3 regions of the Enterobacter sp. SM3 genome follow, and region 1 is predicted to be linked to each of the others. Evidence: predicted binding sites of a transcription regulator. Region 1 holds the regulator's gene; each other region holds the start of a gene.
What was found. The regulator PurR, encoded in region 1, represses purine synthesis genes. The targets are predictions, from matches to a motif close to CANGCAAACGTTTGCNTG.

Region 1 (6,240 bases):
CAGCAGCCAGGTAGCATCGCGTACCCACAGCATCCCCAGGCAGCCCACGGCAAAAATGGCCAGGCCCAGCAGCAGTACCGGTTTACGACCAAAGCGATCCGAGAGCGGTCCCCAGAGAAGCTGTGCGAAGGCAAAACCGGCGAGGAATAAACTCAGGCTGGCGCTGATGGCGGCAGCCGGGGTTTGCAAATCTTCCTGCATGGCGGCAAACGCCGGCAGGTACATATCGGTGGCCAAAAAGCCCAGCACGCTTAAGCCGCCGAGCCAGACTAAAAAACCGTTCCTGGGTTGCATTATTTTATTCTCCTGAGGAGGCAGGTATACATTGGCGCTGAGTGTAGGGAGTGCAAAGCCGCTTGTGAAACGCTAATATTTGGCGGGTGCATTCAAATTTTTTGCAGGCAGAAAATGTGGTCAGATTATTCTCTTGAAGTGGTCGATGCTGTTGCGCGTAACGGTAGCTTTAGCGGTGCGGCGCAGGAGCTGCACCGCGTCCCTTCGGCAATCAGCTACACGGTGCGTCAGCTGGAGGAGTGGCTGGCGGTTCCGCTGTTTGAACGGCGGCATCGTGATGTGGAATTAACGCCCGCAGGCGCGTGGTTTTTGAAGGAAGGGCGTTCTGTTATCAAAAAAATGCAGATCACCCGCGAACAGTGTCAGCAGATCGCCAACGGCTGGCGGGGACATCTTTCCATCGCGGTGGACAACATCGTTAAGCCGGAACGCACCCGGCAGATGATCGTCGACTTCTATCGTCATTTTTCGGATGTCGAGCTGCGGGTCTCGCAGGAGGTGTTCAACGGCGTCTGGGATGCGCTGGCGGACGGCAGGGCAGAGATGGCGATTGGGGCCACGCAGGCGATCCCGGTCGGGGGGCGTTACGCTTTTCGCGATATGGGGATGCTGAGCTGGAAGTGCGTGGTGGCAAGCAATCATCCGCTGGCGGCGATGGAAGGGCCGCTGAGCGATGATACGCTGCGGAACTGGCCGTCGCTGGTGCTGGAGGATACGTCCCGTTCATTGCCCAAGCGTATTACCTGGCTTCTTGACAACCAGCGGCGGGTGGTGGCGCCTGACTGGGAATCGTCGGCGACGTGCCTCAGTGCCGGACTGTGCGTCGCGATGGTGCCCGTTCATTTCGCGCGTCCGCGCATCGATACCGGAGAGTGGGTTGAGCTGACGCTGGAGAATCCGTTCCCGGATGCGGCCTGCTGCCTCACCTGGCAGCAAAATGATGTCTCGCCTGCGATGGCCTGGCTGCTGGATTATCTGGGAGACAGCGAAACGCTAAATCGGGAATGGTTACGGGAGCCAGCGTAGCTGGCCCCGTAAGGCGATTAACGACGGTAGTCGCGGAACGGACCATCCGCAACGGAACGGCGTTCGATAAGACGCGGGTGAACTTCAATGGACTGCGACTCTTCACGCTTGTTGACGATCCTGTCCATAAGCATATTGAAGGCCGTTTCGCCCAGCGAATCTTTCGGCTGGTGAATGGTGGTCAGCGCTGGCGTGAAGAAACGCGCGTTACGCACGTTGTCATACCCGATCACGGAAATATCCTGCGGGACGCGCAGGCCCAGCTCGTCGGCAGCGCAGAGCGCGCCCATCGCCATGATGTCGCCTCCGCAGAAAACGGCTGTCGGACGGTGCGGCTGAGAGACGATTTGCTGCATCGCGCGGTAGCCCGATTCCGGCTCAAAGTCGCCCTGCACAATCCAGTTTTCCGGCACGTTGATCAGCGCTTCTTCCATCGCTTTCATAAAACCGGCCAGACGGCCCGCGCCGGTGTTGCGCTCCAGCGGACCGGGGATCACGCCAATCTCGCGGTGACCGCGTTCGATCAGATAACGACCGGCCATATAGCCGCCTTCAAAGGCGTTATCGATAACGGAATCGGTGAAATCCGCGCGCGCTTCGCCCCAGTCCATCACCACCATCGGAATGTGGCGATACTCTTCCAGCATCGACAGCACGGATTCGGGGTACTCGGAACACATCACCAGCAGGCCATCAACGCGCTTTTGCGCCATCATCGACAGGTAGGCGCGCTGTTTTTCAATGCTGTTCCATGCGTTGCCCAGAATCAGGGTATAGCCTTTCTGGAAGCAGTTTTTTTCAACCGCTTCAATGATCTCGGCAAAATAGGCCGCTTCACTGCTGGTCGCCAGCAATCCAATGGACTTGGTGTGATTAACCTTGAGGCTACGCGCAACCGCGCTTGGCGAATAGTGCAGCTCTTTGATCGCTGCCCAGACGGCATTGCGCGTCTCTTCCGCCACGAAGCGGGTTTTGTTAATTACATGTGATACGGTTGTAGTGGAAACGTTTGCGCGTTTTGCTACGTCTTTAATTGTTGCCATTAAATGTCACTCCAGACCATATCCTAAACTCCTGAAAAATTTGAAGGTAAACGTTTGCCTTCTCTCACCCTTATCTCGCAATGTTGAATTGCGGCACGCCGGGAAAACGACACGGGACGTCAGGAGGGGGTCAATGGCCGGTACGCTAATAAATTTAGCGTGGAATTTTGTCCTATCTTGATGAAAAGGGGAAGAGGTAAAGTGGTTATCAGTATAAATCCAGGAAGATTTTTGACGTAATCTGTGCAAAAATGAGCAAGCTCACTTTTCGTGTGGGGATTAAAAGGAGAAAAATTGATGAGTTCCGATCTTAAGTTTTCGCTGTTCACCACCGTTGTTGTGCTGGCTCTGATTGTCGCGGCCGGTCTGACGGCAGCGCTGCACTGATTTACGCGGAGGGAGAGCCTTCTCCCTCCCGACTCCCCGGATTGTTACTTCTCTGGCAAAAATCTTTTGCCATTTTGTTAACTTCTCATTTTTTGTGATTGATGTCATGCTTTCCGCTTCTTTGTTCTGTGTCACCACATGACACGGCATCCGGAGTTGACGCATGAAAATCAATTTTCCCCTGCTGGCCCTGGCGATTGGCGCTTTTGGGATTGGCACCACTGAATTCTCCCCGATGGGGTTACTGCCCGTTATTGCCCGGGGCGTAGACGTCTCGATCCCTGCGGCAGGCATGTTAATCAGCGCCTACGCTATCGGCGTGATGGTAGGGGCGCCGCTGATGACGCTTCTGCTTTCGCACCGCGCGCGCCGCAATGCGCTGATTTTCCTGATGGCGATCTTCACCCTGGGCAACGTGCTTTCGGCGATTGCGCCGGACTACACCACATTGATGCTGTCACGCATTCTGACCAGCCTTAACCACGGCGCGTTCTTTGGGCTGGGGTCGGTCGTGGCTGCCAGCGTGGTGCCAAAACATAAGCAGGCGAGCGCCGTGGCAACCATGTTTATGGGGCTAACGATTGCCAACATCGGCGGGGTGCCTGCGGCAACCTGGCTGGGGGAAGCGATCGGCTGGCGTATGTCCTTCCTGGCGACTGCCGGGCTGGGCGTGGTTGCGATGGTGGCGTTGTTCTTCTCCTTGCCGAAAGGCAGCGCGGGGGAACGTCCTGACGTGCGTAGAGAACTGTCGGTGCTGATGCGTCCGCAGGTGCTCTCCGCGCTGCTCACCACCGTGCTGGGGGCAGGGGCGATGTTTACCCTCTACACCTATATTTCACCGGTATTGCATGACATCACCCACGCAACGCCACTCTTTGTGACCGCGATGCTGGTGCTGATTGGCGTGGGCTTCTCGATCGGTAACTATCTCGGCGGGAAATTTGCCGACCGTTCCGTGAGCGGGACGCTGAAGGGCTTCTTAACCCTGCTGATTGTCATCATGATTGCCATTCCGTGGCTGGCGCGTAATGAGTTTGGGGCCGCGATCGCGATGGTCGTCTGGGGAGCTGCCACTTTCGCCGTGGTGCCGCCGCTGCAGATGCGCGTGATGCGCGTCGCCCATGAAGCGCCGGGCCTCTCATCTTCGGTCAACATCGGTGCCTTCAACCTGGGCAATGCGCTCGGTGCGGCGGCCGGTGGGGCCGTGATTTCGGGGGGACTGGGATACAGCTTTGTGCCGGTGATGGGGGCGATTATTGCCGCGCTCGGCCTGCTGCTGGTGATGATGTCGGGTCGTAAACAGCCTGAAGCAGCCTGCGCTGCGGAATAAACCAAAAACGCAGAAGGGCGAACCCTTCTGCGTGTCTCTTACGCGGCGAAGTTCTTCGAGACAAAGTCCCAGTTAACCAGTGCCCAGAAGTGCTCCAGGTAGTTCGGGCGCGCGTTGCGGTAATCAATGTAGTAAGCGTGTTCCCATACGTCCACGGTCATCAGCGGCTTAGCGCTGGTGGTCAGCGGGGTGCCCGCGTTAGAGGTGGAAACGATAGCCAGTTTGCCATCCGCCTCTTTAACCAGCCACGTCCAGCCAGAACCGAAGTTCTTGATGGCTGCATCGGTAAATTTCGCTTTGAAATCCGCGAAGCTGCCAAATGCGGCAGTGATAGCGGTAGCCAGTTCACCGGCAGGTTCACCGCCGGCATTCGGCGCCAGGCAGTGCCAGTAGAAGGTGTGGTTCCACACCTGAGCGGCGTTGTTAAATACGCCACCCTCTGAGCTGCGGACGATTTCTTCCAGCGTTTTGCCTTCAAAATCGGTGCCCTTGATCAGATTGTTCAGGTTGGTGACGTACGTCTGGTGATGCTTGCCGTAATGATATTCCAGGGTTTCCGCCGAAATGTGCGGTGCCAGGGCGTCTTTTGCATACGGTAGTGCAGGTAATTCGAACGACATTGCTTCTCTCCTTATTGTATTTTGCGTTGCCAATAACCACACAGACAACAAGGACAGGATAGCAAATTGAAAGGGTATGCAAAAGAGGAACTTACCCTGCCACGGGTGTGGCAGGGTAGGGGTTAGCGAATGGTTTTCGGCGTCATCACGCGACGTGCGCCGACGTAATGGCGTACCCAGTAGTCTTCACTGAGAGAGGTGATCTGAATATCCTGGCCGCTACGCGGTGACTGGATGAATTTTCCGTTGCCGACATAGACGCCGACGTGGTCAGCCGTGCCGCGACCCTGAGTGCGGAAGAACACCAGATCGCCGTTTTCCAGCTCACCGCGGTCAACCGGTGAGGCATCGCGCAGGTGGTACATCTCATTAGCGGTACGAGGAATGCGGAACTTGACCAGATCTTTATAGGCGTAATAGACGAGGCCGCTGCAGTCAAAGCCGGTACGCGGCGAGCTGCCACCCCAGTGATAGGGTTTGCCAATCTGCCCCATCAGTTTGTTCATCGCGGTTTTTTGCGCTTTCTGTACTCGCACTTTATGCACTTCCGCTATTTTCGTGACCTTCGTGCATTTCGCCTTGTGGCCTTTACGCGTGATGCATTTTTCAGTAACGAGGTTAGCGGCGGTTTGCGAAGCTTTATTTTTGGCGGAGTGGGCAGTGCGGGTAGGTTTTGTTTTCGTCTTGCTGGAAGCGGTCTGTTTCGTTTGAGCCGGTGTTTTTTTCTTGTCGTTCTTAGCGGTGGTTTTTTTCTTACGTTCTGTGGCTTTCACCAGATGGTTTTTTTGTACAGCAGAATGCCGCGCCTGCTGAGAGGCGTTTGCCACTGGCGTGAAAGTGAGTGAAGTAAACAGTAAAGCACAGAGCGTGATCGAGATTTTATTTATCCGCGCCACTGGGCAGTCCCCTGATAAATGCAGGTCATCAATAATACCCGCGTGTGATTTACAAAGCCCGTCGATTCTAATCTATAAAAACCCAGAAAGTTAATAGCATTTTTCAATCTACAAGCGTGTTTCGTTAGCAAGTGCAAAAAAATTCATCGTATTGTCGCACAATTGCCCACTCCCTAAGCAAAACCCTGGCCGCCGCAGGGGTAAACACCATTTGCAATGCAACTTTGCGTGACTCGGGGTAGAATGTATAAACGTGACAAAAATGTTATTTTCCGATGCCAGTCTGACCCGCTACAATGTCAGACGAATGCCGTAACAGAAGTTAAAGGAAGCAAGACATGAGCACCACTATTGAAAAAATCCAGCGCCAGATCGCTGAAAACCCGATTCTGCTGTATATGAAAGGTTCTCCGAAGCTGCCAAGCTGCGGCTTCTCCGCACAAGCGGTTCAGGCGCTGTCAGCCTGTGGTGAGCGTTTTGCTTACGTTGATATCCTGCAGAACCCGGACATCCGCGCTGAGCTGCCAAAGTATGCTAACTGGCCGACTTTCCCACAGCTGTGGGTTGACGGTGAACTGGTTGGCGGCTGCGATATCCTGATTGAAATGTATCAGCGCGGCGAACTGCAGCAGCTGATCAAAGAG
Region 2 (6,240 bases), 390 kb from region 1:
AGCCGTTTCTGCGGCATGGGCCAGCGAGGAAAGCGCCATCAGACCTGCCAGGCCGATGCGGGTTAACGTTTTAAACATGTGCGACTCCTTGAGGCTGACCAAACGCCGGCGCCTGGATATCCCGGCGGTGCAGAGCATGCCAGAAGGTTTCCAGGGCAGTATCGAGGCGGGTTTGCAGGTTCGGCGTAAAATGGGGTTTATGTTGATAATCGATAACCTGGGAGTCATCTGCGAAAACGCCGTGGAGGATCTCCTGCGCTTTCAGCGCGTTCAGCACCGGCTTCAGGGCATAATCCACGGCCAGTAAATGGGCAACCGTACCGCCCGTTGCCAGCGGCAGCACGACTTTGCCGTCCAGCGCGCGTTCCGGAAGCAGATCGAGCAGAGTTTTCAGCGCCCCGGAAAAAGAGGCTTTATAAATGGGCGTAGCCACAATTAAGCCGTCAGCGCCGTTAAGCTGCTCGATGAGCGTTTTAAGCGCAGGGCTGTCGAAACGGGCATAGAGCAGATCTTCAGGTTCGAAGTTATGCAGGTTCCAGTGGCACACTTCCACATCCAGGGCATTGAGTTTTTCGCGGGCATATTCCAGCAGGGCGCTGGAGCGCGAAGGGAATCGTGGACTTCCGGCCAGGGTAATGACGCGCATACTTCCTCCTTATAACCAATTGTTTGCTTTTATCTAAAATTCATAACAATTTTCAGGAGTGTGACACCGCGCGGTTATTCCACTAAATGATTTATCTGCAATTAAAATGCGAAAAAGTGCATAAGAAATAGACGGGAAGGTAAACGATTGCGTTTTACGCTGGTTTTTTGCCGCAGGTCAATTCCCTTTCGCGCGCGGATCGCCCATAATCCCCTCCCGGTTTGCACACCGGGAATCCAGGAGAGTTCATGTACTACCCCTTCGTTCGTAAAGCCCTTTTCCAGCTCGACCCTGAGCGCGCTCATGAATTTACATTCCAGCAATTACGTCGTATTACCGGAACGCCTCTGGCCGCTCTGGTGCGTCAGAATGTGCCGGAAAAACCTGTGCAGTGCATGGGTCTGACCTTTAAAAATCCGCTGGGTCTGGCGGCGGGTCTGGACAAAAATGGCGAGTGCATTGATGCCCTGGGCGCGATGGGCTTTGGCTCCATTGAAATCGGTACCGTCACACCGCGCCCGCAGCCGGGAAATGACAAGCCGCGCTTGTTCCGCCTGGTTGAAGCCGAAGGGCTGATCAACCGCATGGGCTTTAATAACCTCGGTGTTGATCACCTGGTGGAGAACGTAAAAAAAGCCCATTTTGACGGGATATTAGGCATTAATATCGGCAAAAATAAAGACACGCCGGTAGAGCAGGGTAAAGATGACTATCTGATTTGTATGGAAAAAGTCTACGCCTATGCCGGTTATATTGCGGTGAATATTTCTTCACCCAATACCCCGGGGCTGCGTTCCTTACAATATGGCGAAGCGCTTGACGATCTTCTGAGTGCCATTAAAAATAAGCAAAATGAACTCCAGACGATCCACCATAAATATGTTCCGGTCGCGGTTAAGATCGCCCCGGATCTTTCTGCCGAAGAATTGATCCAGGTTGCCGACAGTTTAGTTCGCCATAATATTGATGGTGTGATTGCAACCAATACCACCCTCGATCGCTCCCTCGTGCAGGGAATGAAAAACTGTGACGAAGCGGGTGGGTTAAGTGGACGTCCGGTACAATTAAAAAGCACCGAAATTATTCGCGCCCTGTCTGCGGAATTAAAAGGGCGTCTGCCGATTATTGGCGTCGGCGGCATTGACTCAGTGATAGCTGCACGCGAGAAGATGGCGGCGGGTGCGTCACTGGTGCAAATCTATTCCGGCTTTATTTTTAAAGGACCACCGCTGATTAAAGAAATCGTTACTCATATCTAATCTTTTCTCTTAATCAGACAACCAGGGCTTTATTTCCAGCCCTGGTTGTTTTATATTCCGTCACTGTTGCTTATTTAGACATTATAGTCTTTTATTAATGGTGTTATAAACGAAGCGGCGATCAGGACAATTTTAGTACAGGACGTTTGGGGACGGGAGAGACACATGCGAATTAAACCTGACGATAACTGGCGCTGGTATTTTTGCGACGAGCATGACCGAATGATGCTCGACTTAGCCAATGGCATGTTGTTTCGTTCTCGTTTTGCCCGCCGAATGTTAACCCCGGACGCGTTTTCCCCGTCGGGCTTTTGCGTTGACGATGCGGCGCTTTATTTCTCTTTTGAAGAAAAATGCCGCGATCTGGTGCTCTCGAAAGAGCAGCGCGCCGAGCTGGTATTAAATGCGCTGGTGGCTATCCGCTTCCTGAAACCGCAAATGCCAAAAAGCTGGCATTTTCTTGCGCACGGTATGAGCTGGACCCCGGCAACGGGTGATGCGGCCAGCGTCAATCTGAGCGATACCGCAGAAGAGGTGAGCCTGCTGGTGGTTGAGCCTGGCGAAAATGCTGCGCTCTGCCTGCTGGCACAGCCCGGCGTAACCATTGCCGGGCGGACGATGCAGCTTGGCGATGCCATTAAAGTGATGAACGACAGGCTGAAGCCGCAGCTGCGCGTCGATTCCTTCAGCCTCGAACAGGCGGTTTAAGCTTCCAGCTGTACGGACGTTTTCGGTATGCAGCTACAGCACAGAATTGTGCCGTCATTTCCAATTGCCGATTTTTTCAGCGCACTGACCTCTCCATCCACCAGCTTGATGCGGCAGCATCCGCAAATGCCTGCGCGACAGGAATAGGGTACGCGAATACCTGCCTGCTCCAGTTGCTCCAGTAATACCTGCTGGTTGTTGCCACGGATGACGTTGCCCTGCCAGTGAATATCTACCGCCGAGGCAACATTCGTCACAACGTCGACCATTTCTTCTTCCTGACCTGAGCCGTACACTCTTGCAGGCCCGCGGGCAAGGATCTCTACCTCATCACCGACGCGGATTGCGCCGCTGGAGCGCGGGATCAGGTTCTGGCCGAAATCCACATCGCCGCTGTCCTGCGCGGTGCGGAACGACTGCAGCGTCTTCAGCGGTTCACCGGAAGGGTGCTTCTGGCCTTTCTCTGGACTCACCGTGGTGAAAATGCAGCGGCTGCAGGGTTTAACGACATCAAAGATGACGTTGCCGATGCGGATCACCTTCCAGGTATCTTCGTCCCAGGCGTCGACCCCCGTCACCACCAGGTTCGGACGGAACTGTTCCATCTGAACGCTCGCTTTGCAGCGGTTTTGTAAATCGCGCAGCGAAGCTTCGTTGGTCAGCAGGAACGGGAAGCCATCGGCGAAGGAGAGGGGAACGGCGTCATGGCGCTTCACGCGACGCGTCGGTTCAGGCCCAACCCAGCGCAACTGTACGTCGCGGGAGAAGAAAGCGCTCAGCCAGCGGTTAATTTCATCCGGGGCGATGCGCGCGGTAAAATGATTGCCCCACACTTCCGTTGGCGCATCGACAGGCGCAAAATCAGCAAAGCGAATGACCGCGCTGGAGCCGTCCGGCGCGGTCAGGTGCAAACCGTCATGAAGCGGGGAAGGGGTAAAGCGAACCATCTGCGGGAACTGGCGTGCGGTAATGAACGTGCCGTCAGGCTCGGTGACCATAAAAATACGATCGAAGGCGAATCCGCTCATGTCGGCCAGCGCGTGAGAGACGCCGATGCCGCGCATGGATTTCACCGGATGGATAAAAAGCCTGGATAACGTCGCCACTGCACACTCCCACAAATGAAAATAAGCCTTCAACTTTATGACATACACGCCATATTAGCTATAATGCGCGACAATTTTCTAAGAGTAAAAGTGACGATATGAATTCTCTGTTTGCCAGTACGGCCCGTGGGCTGGAAGAGCTGTTAAAAACTGAACTGGAAAGCCTGGGCGCACAAGAGTGCCAGGTGGTTCAGGGTGGTGTCCATTTTGAGGGCGACACGCGGCTTATTTACCAGAGCCTGATGTGGAGCCGTCTGGCGTCGCGCATCATGCTGCCGATGAAGGAGTGCAAGGTCTATAGCGACCTGGACCTCTATACCGGCGTACAGATGATCGACTGGACAGAGATCTTCACGCCAAATGCCACCTTTGCGGTGCATTTCAACGGCGTGAACGACGAGATCCGCAACAGCCAGTACGGTGCCCTGCGCGTAAAAGACGCCATTGTGGACTGCTTCACGCGTAAAAATAAGGAACGCCCGAACGTCGATCGCGAAAATCCGGATCTGCGTATTAACGTCTGGCTGAACGGCGACACGGCGAGTATTTCTCTCGATCTGAGCGGCGCGGGCCTGCACCTGCGCGGCTACCGCGATCGTACCGGTATGGCGCCAATTAAAGAAACGCTGGCTGCCGCCATCGTCATGCGCTCCGGCTGGCAGCCGGGCACGCCGCTGCTCGATCCGATGTGTGGTTCCGGTACGCTGCTGATTGAAGCGGCTATGCTGGCAACCGACCGCGCGCCGGGCCTGCATCGCGGCCACTGGGGCTTTAAAGGCTGGGCGCAGCACGACGAAGCGATCTGGAAAGAGGTTAAAGACGACGCGCAGACCCGCGCGCGCAAAGGTCTGGCAGAGTACACCTCCCACTTCTACGGCTCGGACAGCGACCCGCGCGTCATTGAACGCGCACGCAGCAACGCCCGTCGCGGCGGTATCGGCGAGCTGGTCACCTTCGAGGTGAAAGATGTGGCGAACCTGACTAACCCACTGCCAAAAGGCCCGTACGGTACCGTGATCAGCAACCCGCCATACGGCGAGCGTCTGGACAGCGAGCCGGCGCTGATTGCCCTGCACAGCCTGCTGGGCCGCAATATGAAGGACTACTTCGGCGGCTGGAACCTGTCTCTGTTTAGCGCCTCGCCGGAGCTGCTGAGCTGTCTCCAGCTGCGTGCCGATCGCCAGTTTAAGGCGAAAAATGGCCCGCTGGACTGCGTGCAGAAAAACTACCATCTGGCGGAGAAAGCGGCGGACAGCAAGCCATCCGCCGTGGCGGAAGATTACGCCAACCGCCTGCGCAAAAACCTGAAGAAATATGAGAAGTGGGCGAAGCAGGAAGGGATTGAATGCTACCGCCTGTACGACGCCGACCTGCCGGAGTACAACGTGGCGGTTGACCGCTACGCGGACTGGGTGGTGATTCAGGAATATGCGCCACCGAAAACCGTCGATGCGCAAAAAGCGCGTCAGCGCATGCTGGACGTCATTGCGGCGACCATCGCCGTGCTCGGCATCACGCCGAACAAGCTGGTGCTGAAAACCCGTGAGCGCCAGAAAGGGAAAAACCAGTACCAGAAGATGAATGAGAAGGGCGATTTTATCGAAGTGGGCGAGTACAACGCCCGCCTGTGGGTAAACCTGACCGACTATCTGGATACCGGTCTGTTCCTTGACCACCGTATCGCCCGTCGCATGCTGGGCCAGATGAGCAAGGGCAAAGATTTCCTCAACCTGTTCTCCTATACCGGCAGCGCGAGCGTGCATGCGGGTCTGGGCGGCGCGCGGAGCACCACCACGGTGGATATGTCCCGCACCTATCTGGAATGGGCGGAGCGCAACCTGCGACTTAACGGTTTAACCGGACGTCAGCATCGCCTGATGCAGGCCGACGTGCTGGGCTGGCTGCGTGATACCGACGAGCAGTTCGATCTGATCTTTATCGATCCGCCGACCTTCTCCAACTCCAAGCGTATGGAAGACAGCTTTGACGTACAGCGCGATCACCTGCGCCTGATGACCGACCTGAAGCGCCTGCTGCGCAAGGGCGGTACCATTATGTTCTCGAACAACAAACGCGGCTTCCGTATGGATCATGACGGTTTAGCAGCCCTGGGACTGAAAGCACAAGAAATCAGCCAAAAAACGCTGTCTCAGGACTTTGCCCGCAACCGTCAAATTCATAACTGCTGGTTGATTACCGCGGTCTGAAAGGAAAAATAAATGTCATTAATTAGCATGCACGGCGCGTGGCTCTCTTTTAGCGATGCGCCACTTCTCGATGATACTGAACTGCATATTGAAGACAACGAACGCGTCTGTCTTGTAGGCCGTAACGGCGCGGGTAAATCCACGCTGATGAAAATCCTCAACCGTGAACAGGGCCTGGATGACGGGCGCATTGTTTACGAACAGGATCTGATTGTTTCCCGTCTGCAGCAGGACCCTCCTCGTAACGTGGCGGGTACCGTTTATGATTTCGTTGCAGAAGGGATTTCTGAGCAGGCTGAATACCTGAAGGGCTA
Region 3 (6,240 bases), 1.6 Mb from region 1:
CAATCAGTCATCTGAACAACCGCGCAGTGCAATGAAGCACGGCGTCTCCGTGACGGATGCCTGCATCAGCTGGGAGACGACCGATGCGCTGCTGCGTGAGATCCACCAAGATTTGAACGGCCAGCTGGCGACGCGTCTGGCTTAAGAGGTTTGTTATGGTTGCTGAATTGACCGCACTGCGCGATCAAATTGATGAAGTGGATAAGGCGCTGCTGGGCCTGCTGGCGCGCCGCATGGCGCTGGTTGCCGAAGTCGGTGAGGTGAAAAGCAAATACGGCCTGCCGATTTACGTCCCGGAGCGCGAAGCCTCAATGCTGGCCTCCCGTCGTAAAGAGGCCCAGGCGCTGGGCGTTTCGCCGGATTTGATTGAAGATGTTCTGCGTCGAGTGATGCGGGAATCCTATTCCAGCGAAAACGACAAGGGCTTTAAAACCCTCTGTCCGTCCCTGCGGCCGGTAGTGATTGTCGGCGGTGCAGGGCAGATGGGGCGTCTGTTCGAAAAAATGCTGACGCTTTCTGGCTATCAGGTGCGCATTCTGGAAAAAGAGGACTGGGCGCATGCTCCGGAGCTCATGAAAGATGCCGGGATGGTTATCGTCAGCGTGCCGATCCACGTGACGGAGCAGATCATCGAAAAGCTGCCTCCTTTACCGAATGACTGCATCCTGGTGGATCTGGCCTCCGTCAAAAATGGTCCGCTGCAGTCCATGCTGGCTGCGCATACGGGCCCGGTGCTGGGTCTGCACCCGATGTTTGGCCCGGACAGCGGCAGCCTGGCAAAGCAGGTGGTGGTTTACTGCGACGGTCGTCAGCCGGAAGCCTATCAGTGGTTCCTGGAACAGATTCAGGTATGGGGGGCGCGACTGCACCGCATCAGCGCGGTCGAGCACGATCAGAACATGGCGTTCATTCAGGCGCTGCGCCACTTTGCGACGTTTGCCTACGGTCTGCATCTGGCGGAAGAGAACGTGCAGCTTGAACAGCTGCTGGCACTCTCTTCACCTATCTATCGTCTGGAGCTGGCGATGGTCGGGCGCCTGTTTGCTCAGGATCCGCAGCTTTACGCGGACATTATTATGTCCTCCGAGAACAACCTGGCGCTCATCAAGCGCTACTATCAGCGCTTTGGTGAAGCCATTACGCTGCTGGAGCACGGAGACAAGCAGGCGTTTATCGACAGCTTCCGCAAGGTCGAGCACTGGTTTGGCGATTACGCGCAGCGTTTTCAGAGTGAGAGCCGAACGCTGTTGCGCCAGGCAAATGACAGTCGCCAGTAATGCGATGATGTATATACTGAAAGCCAGCATTGCTGGCTTTTTTTATTTTGGGGAACTGTCATGGCCGAACCGCAGCTGCTGTTGAATTACACCGGGCATCTGCCTGAATGCCCGACGTGGAGCGCAGAAGAGCACGCGCTCTACTGGGCCGATATTCTGGAAGGAGAGATCCACCGCTACCATCTGCCGACGGCAGAACACACCGTGCTTTCTTTCCATGAGGAGGTGGGCTGTTTTGCTCTGCGCGAGCAGGGTGGTTTTATCGTTGCGATGCGAACGGGTATCTGGCTGACCGATAAACACGGCCTGCTGCGCCGCAAGGTGTGTGATAACCCCTCTAACCCGCAGCTCGCACGTTTTAACGACGGCGGCACCGATCATCAGGGACGGTTCTATGCGGGCACCTTTTGGGGGCCGGGAGATTACAACGGCGCGTTGCTGATGCGCATCGACAACGACCTGACGCCGAAAGTGATCCAGTGCGATATTCACGGGCACAACGGCTTAGCGTTTAGCCCGGACAAGCGGTGGATGTTTACCTCAGACACGCCAAACGGCGTAATTTACCGCACGCCGCTTGACGAGCAGGGCGAACCCGGCAGGCGTGAGGTGTTTCGTCAGTTTAAAGAGGGCGAAGGGATACCGGACGGCGCGGCCATGGATGTGGAAGGCTGTTACTGGAGCGCGCTGTTTGACGGCTGGCGTATTGCGCGTTTTTCTCCGCAAGGGGAACAACTGGAAGAATACCGCATGCCGGTACGTTGCCCGACGATGGTCTGTTTTGGCGGCGATGACATGAAAACGCTGTTTATTACCACCACGCGGGAAAATATGGACGCGGAGGAGGTGGCGAAGTATCCGCTCTCCGGCGCCATCTTCACCCTGCCGGTGAGCGTGGCAGGGATGAAGAAAAGCCGGTTTATCGAACGTTAAGCCGGGTCAACCGGGACCACGTTCTCGCTCGGATAGCAGCCCAGCACCTTCATGGAGCGCGTGATCTCGCCCAGTTCGCGCAGGGCTTTCTGCATGGATGCAGATTCCAGGTTGGCCTGGATATCAAGGTAGAACATCTCTTCCCACGGATTGCCGTGGATCGGACGTGATTCCAGCTTCGTCATGATCAGATTGTGATTACGCAGTACCAGCAGGGCTTCAACCAGCGCACCGGCCTGTTGGCCGGTTGCCATCAGCAGGGTGGTTTTAGCCGGAACCTGATCCGAGACATCAATAGCTTTACGCGCCAGCACCACGAAACGGGTGATATTTTGCGTCTGGTTTGCCAGATTGCGTTCCAGTACCTGTAAACCATACAGCGCGCCGCCCGCTTCGCTGCCGAGCGCGGCGACGGTTGGGGAGTTAGCCTGCGCCACTTTTTCCATCGCCGCCGAGGTGCTTTCGGTGTACTCAATTTTCCAGTTCGGATAGCGGTTCAGGAACTGGCTGCACTGCTGGAACGGCTGTGGATGACTGTAGACCGTTTCGATCTTGCTCAGGTCGGTTGAACCCGAGACCAGAACGCAGTGATCGATAGGGATCGTCAGTTCGCCGACCAGCGACAGGCTAGTGTGCTGCAGCAAATCGTAGACATCATTAATGGCGCCGGAGCTGGTGTTCTCAATAGGCACGACGGCGTAATCCGCCTGGCCGGTCTCAACCTGATTAAAAATGTCGGCAAACTTCGCACAGCCGCTCTCGATAAACTCTTCGAAATGGCGTGCGGCATACTGACGTGCGGCCAGGTGAGAATAAGAGCCCTTCGGCCCGAGGAAGGCGATACGCGCAGAGTGCGGATTGGTTTTATTCAGATGCTGCTGGAGTAACGCTTGCTGGGTGAGAACGGAGTCTTCGATGATGAGCTGGAACAGCCGGGTGATGTAGTGGGCATCGAGGTGATGCGCTTTACCGAGCTGGATCAGACGCTCCAGCAGATCGCGCTCGCGGTCGATATCACGTACCGGGCGATGGGAGTCCAGCTTGGCTTTGCCCACTTCGACGGCGAGCGCGCGGCGTTCGGCCAGCAGCGCCAGTAATTTCTCGTCCAGCGCGCTGATTTTTACGCGCAGATCCAGTAACGGGTTTTCCGGTGTCATAGTGTTGCCTGTCTCATTTTATCGTTATCAATAAAAAAGGCCTCCCGCTGTGGGAGGCCTTGTTGTTCGTCTTCGCATTCTTTATCACACGACGAAACGCCTCCCAGTCAGGGGAAGGTAAAAAAGAATGCGAAGAAGAACGGCGTAAGTTTCATGAAGTCATCCTGTGATTGATACCGTTAAAGTACCCGTACTGTTTTCACCCTGTCAATAAAAAACAAAAAACGCGCCCGAAGGCGCGTTGGCGGTACACTCAATTTAAAGGATTACTCTTCTTCAACTTCTTCCGCGAAGCTGGCGTCTTTCACCGATGTTGCGGCGCGACGGGCTTCACCTTTGTGTTGCACTTTATTGAGCTGCCGTTCCAGCTTGTTGATCAAATCGTTAATAGCGGTGTACATATCCTCGTGTTTTGCGCTGGCGACCAGATGGCCGTTTGGAGTATTGATAGTTGCGTCAGCGATGAAACCCTGCGGCTCCTTGGACAGGATGATATGTGGATTAATCAAATGAGTTTGCCATTTATCCAGTTTGGCGAGACGGTCTGCGACGTGCTGGCGGATTGCCGGAGTAATTTCCATTTGTTTACTGGTAATGTTCATTGTCATAAATTTTACCTCTTGTCTTTCCGTCTTGGTGATTCCAGCATACCCGACCTAATGTCAAAATGTGTGATTTAGATCACGTTATTTTGTCGGTTTTTGTCAGGGAATCTTTTTTGTGAGGCAGGGCAGGAAGAGGTGAGATTTACCTTGTCGAAGGCAAAAATTGGGGCCATAGTTGACTGGATGTGTTGAGGCTAACGCGCTTCAGCGACGCTCTAAAATGAATAAAAAAACGGCAGCCTTCGGGCTGCCGTTTTGCATTGAGGCAAGATCAGGTGTTGCTGCTGTTCGCTGCGATGATTTTCGCCACTTTTTCAGCCTGAGCGGTCATCTGCATCTGACGGTAAGCGTTCTCCATCAGCTTCAGGCCGTCGCGCGTTGCCTGAGTATCCGGATAATCACGCAGCATACCTTCTACGCGGTTAACCACGGCAACCCATGCGCCACGGCGGGTATAGTATTCCGCCACGGAGTATTCATATTTCGCCAGACGATCTTTCAGGAACACCAGACGCTTGGTGGCATCGGTCACGTACTGACTGTTCGGATAGCCGCGCACCAGCTTGGAGAAGTCATTGAAGGCATCACGCGCATGCTGCGGGTCACGGTCTGAACGATCCACGCCGAAGAAGCCCTGCAGCGCACTGTCGTCCAGCGCCATGTTGGTGAGGCCGCGCATGTACATCACATAGTCGATGTTAGGATGAGTCGGGTTCAGACGTATGAAACGATCGATGGTTGCCTGAGCCAGCGGCAGATCGGCATTTTTATAGTATGCATAGATGAGATCTAACTGTACCTGCTGCGAATACGGGCCAAATGGATAGCGATTATCCAACGCTTCCAGTTGCGTTATCGCCTGTTTCCAGTTACCGTCCTGCAACTTTTGTTGTGCAGTCGCATAGATTTCATTCGGCGGATTGTCAGGGACCTGTTCATTTGAACCGGAGCAGCCCACCAAAGCCAGGCTCAACGTGGCCGCTGCCACCAGATATTTCATGCGCGTCATGACGTTTTGACTTTCCTCAAATGTTTGTCCGGGAGAAACTCTGTTCCTGCTCCCGATTAAGACCAGCTACAATAGCACACTATATTAAACGGCAAAGCCGTAAAACCCAACGTTAAACGAAGAAGCAGTTTATGGCACAACGAGTAGAACTCACCGCAACAGTCTCCGAAAATCAGCTCGGTCAACGCTTAGATCAGGCTTTGGCCGAATTGTTCCCTGATTATTCGCGTTCACGCATAAAAGAATGGATCCTTGACCAGCGCGTGCTGGTAAACGGCAAGATCTGGGACAAACCAAAAGAGAAAGTGTTAGGTGGGGAAGCTGTCGCCATCAATGCTGAAATCGAAGAGGAAATCCGCTTCGAGCCGCAGGATATCCCACTGGACATCGTCTATGAAGATGATGACATTCTGGTGATCAACAAGCCGCGCGACCTGGTTGTTCATCCGGGCGCGGGGAATCCTGACGGTACGGTACTTAACGCACTTCTCCATTACTATCCGCCGATCGTGGATGTCCCGCGCGCGGGCATCGTGCACCGTCTGGATAAAGACACCACCGGTTTGATGGTGGTGGCGAAGACCGTTCCTGCTCAGACCCGTCTGGTGGAATCGCTGCAGCTGCGTGAAATCACCCGCGAGTATGAAGCGGTAGCCATTGGGCATATGACCTCTGGCGGAACGGTGGAAGAGCCAATCAGCCGTCACCCAACCAAACGTACCCATATGTCGGTGCATCCGATGGGTAAACCGGCGGTGACACACTATCGCATTATGGAACACTTCCGTATTCATACGCGCCTGCGTCTGCGTCTGGAAACCGGGCGTACTCACCAGATCCGCGTGCATATGGCCCACATTACCCATCCGCTGGTGGGGGATCAGGTCTACGGCGGTCGTCCGCGTCCGCCTAAAGGCGCGTCGGATGAGTTCATCAGCGTATTGCGTAAATTCGATCGTCAGGCGCTGCACGCGACCATGCTGCGTCTTTATCACCCTATCACCGGTATTCAGATGGAGTGGCACGCGCCTATCCCGCAGGATATGGTGGACCTTATTGACGCCATGCGTGCTGATTTCGAAGAACATAAGGATCAAGTGGACTGGTTATGACCAAACTGATTGTCCCGGAGTGGCCATTGCCTGCAGGCGTGGCTGCCTGTAGTTCAACCCGTATTGGCGGTGTTAGCCAGGGCGCGTGGGAGTCTTTGAACCTCGGTGCGCACTGTGGCGACAACCTGGAACACGTTGAAGAGAACC

Region 2: the regulator PurR is predicted to act here: its motif matches at 783-800, upstream of pyrD (quinone-dependent dihydroorotate dehydrogenase).
Region 3: the regulator PurR is predicted to act here: its motif matches at 4,073-4,090, upstream of raiA (ribosome-associated translation inhibitor RaiA).

The regions. Positions count from the first base shown of each region.
Region 1 is NZ_CP099971.1:2,027,299-2,033,538, forward strand. Features, by position in the region: gene punC (purine nucleoside transporter PunC) at 1-294, opposite strand, end outside; gene punR (DNA-binding transcriptional activator PunR) at 409-1,320, shown strand; gene purR (HTH-type transcriptional repressor PurR) at 1,338-2,363, opposite strand; gene GVO84_RS09580 (YnhF family membrane protein) at 2,661-2,750, shown strand; gene GVO84_RS09585 (MFS transporter) at 2,914-4,080, shown strand; gene sodB (superoxide dismutase [Fe]) at 4,119-4,700, opposite strand; gene GVO84_RS09595 (C40 family peptidase) at 4,823-5,596, opposite strand; gene grxD (monothiol glutaredoxin 4) at 5,935-6,240, shown strand, end outside.
Region 2 is NZ_CP099971.1:1,632,498-1,638,737, forward strand. Features, by position in the region: gene GVO84_RS07520 (sulfonate ABC transporter substrate-binding protein) at 1-78, opposite strand, end outside; gene ssuE (NADPH-dependent FMN reductase) at 71-646, opposite strand; gene pyrD (quinone-dependent dihydroorotate dehydrogenase) at 895-1,905, shown strand; gene zapC (cell division protein ZapC) at 2,071-2,613, shown strand; gene GVO84_RS07540 (YcbX family protein) at 2,610-3,719, opposite strand; gene rlmKL (bifunctional 23S rRNA (guanine(2069)-N(7))-methyltransferase RlmK/23S rRNA (guanine(2445)-N(2))-methyltransferase RlmL) at 3,818-5,926, shown strand; gene GVO84_RS07550 (ABC transporter ATP-binding protein) at 5,939-6,240, shown strand, end outside.
Region 3 is NZ_CP099971.1:3,623,370-3,629,609, reverse strand. Features, by position in the region: gene aroF (3-deoxy-7-phosphoheptulonate synthase AroF) at 1-145, shown strand, start outside; gene tyrA (bifunctional chorismate mutase/prephenate dehydrogenase) at 156-1,277, shown strand; gene GVO84_RS16925 (SMP-30/gluconolactonase/LRE family protein) at 1,338-2,210, shown strand; gene pheA (bifunctional chorismate mutase/prephenate dehydratase) at 2,207-3,367, opposite strand; Phe leader region at 3,398-3,523, opposite strand; gene pheL (pheA operon leader peptide PheL) at 3,475-3,522, opposite strand; gene raiA (ribosome-associated translation inhibitor RaiA) at 3,634-3,975, opposite strand; gene bamD (outer membrane protein assembly factor BamD) at 4,244-4,981, opposite strand; gene rluD (23S rRNA pseudouridine(1911/1915/1917) synthase RluD) at 5,113-6,093, shown strand; gene yfiH (purine nucleoside phosphorylase YfiH) at 6,090-6,240, shown strand, end outside.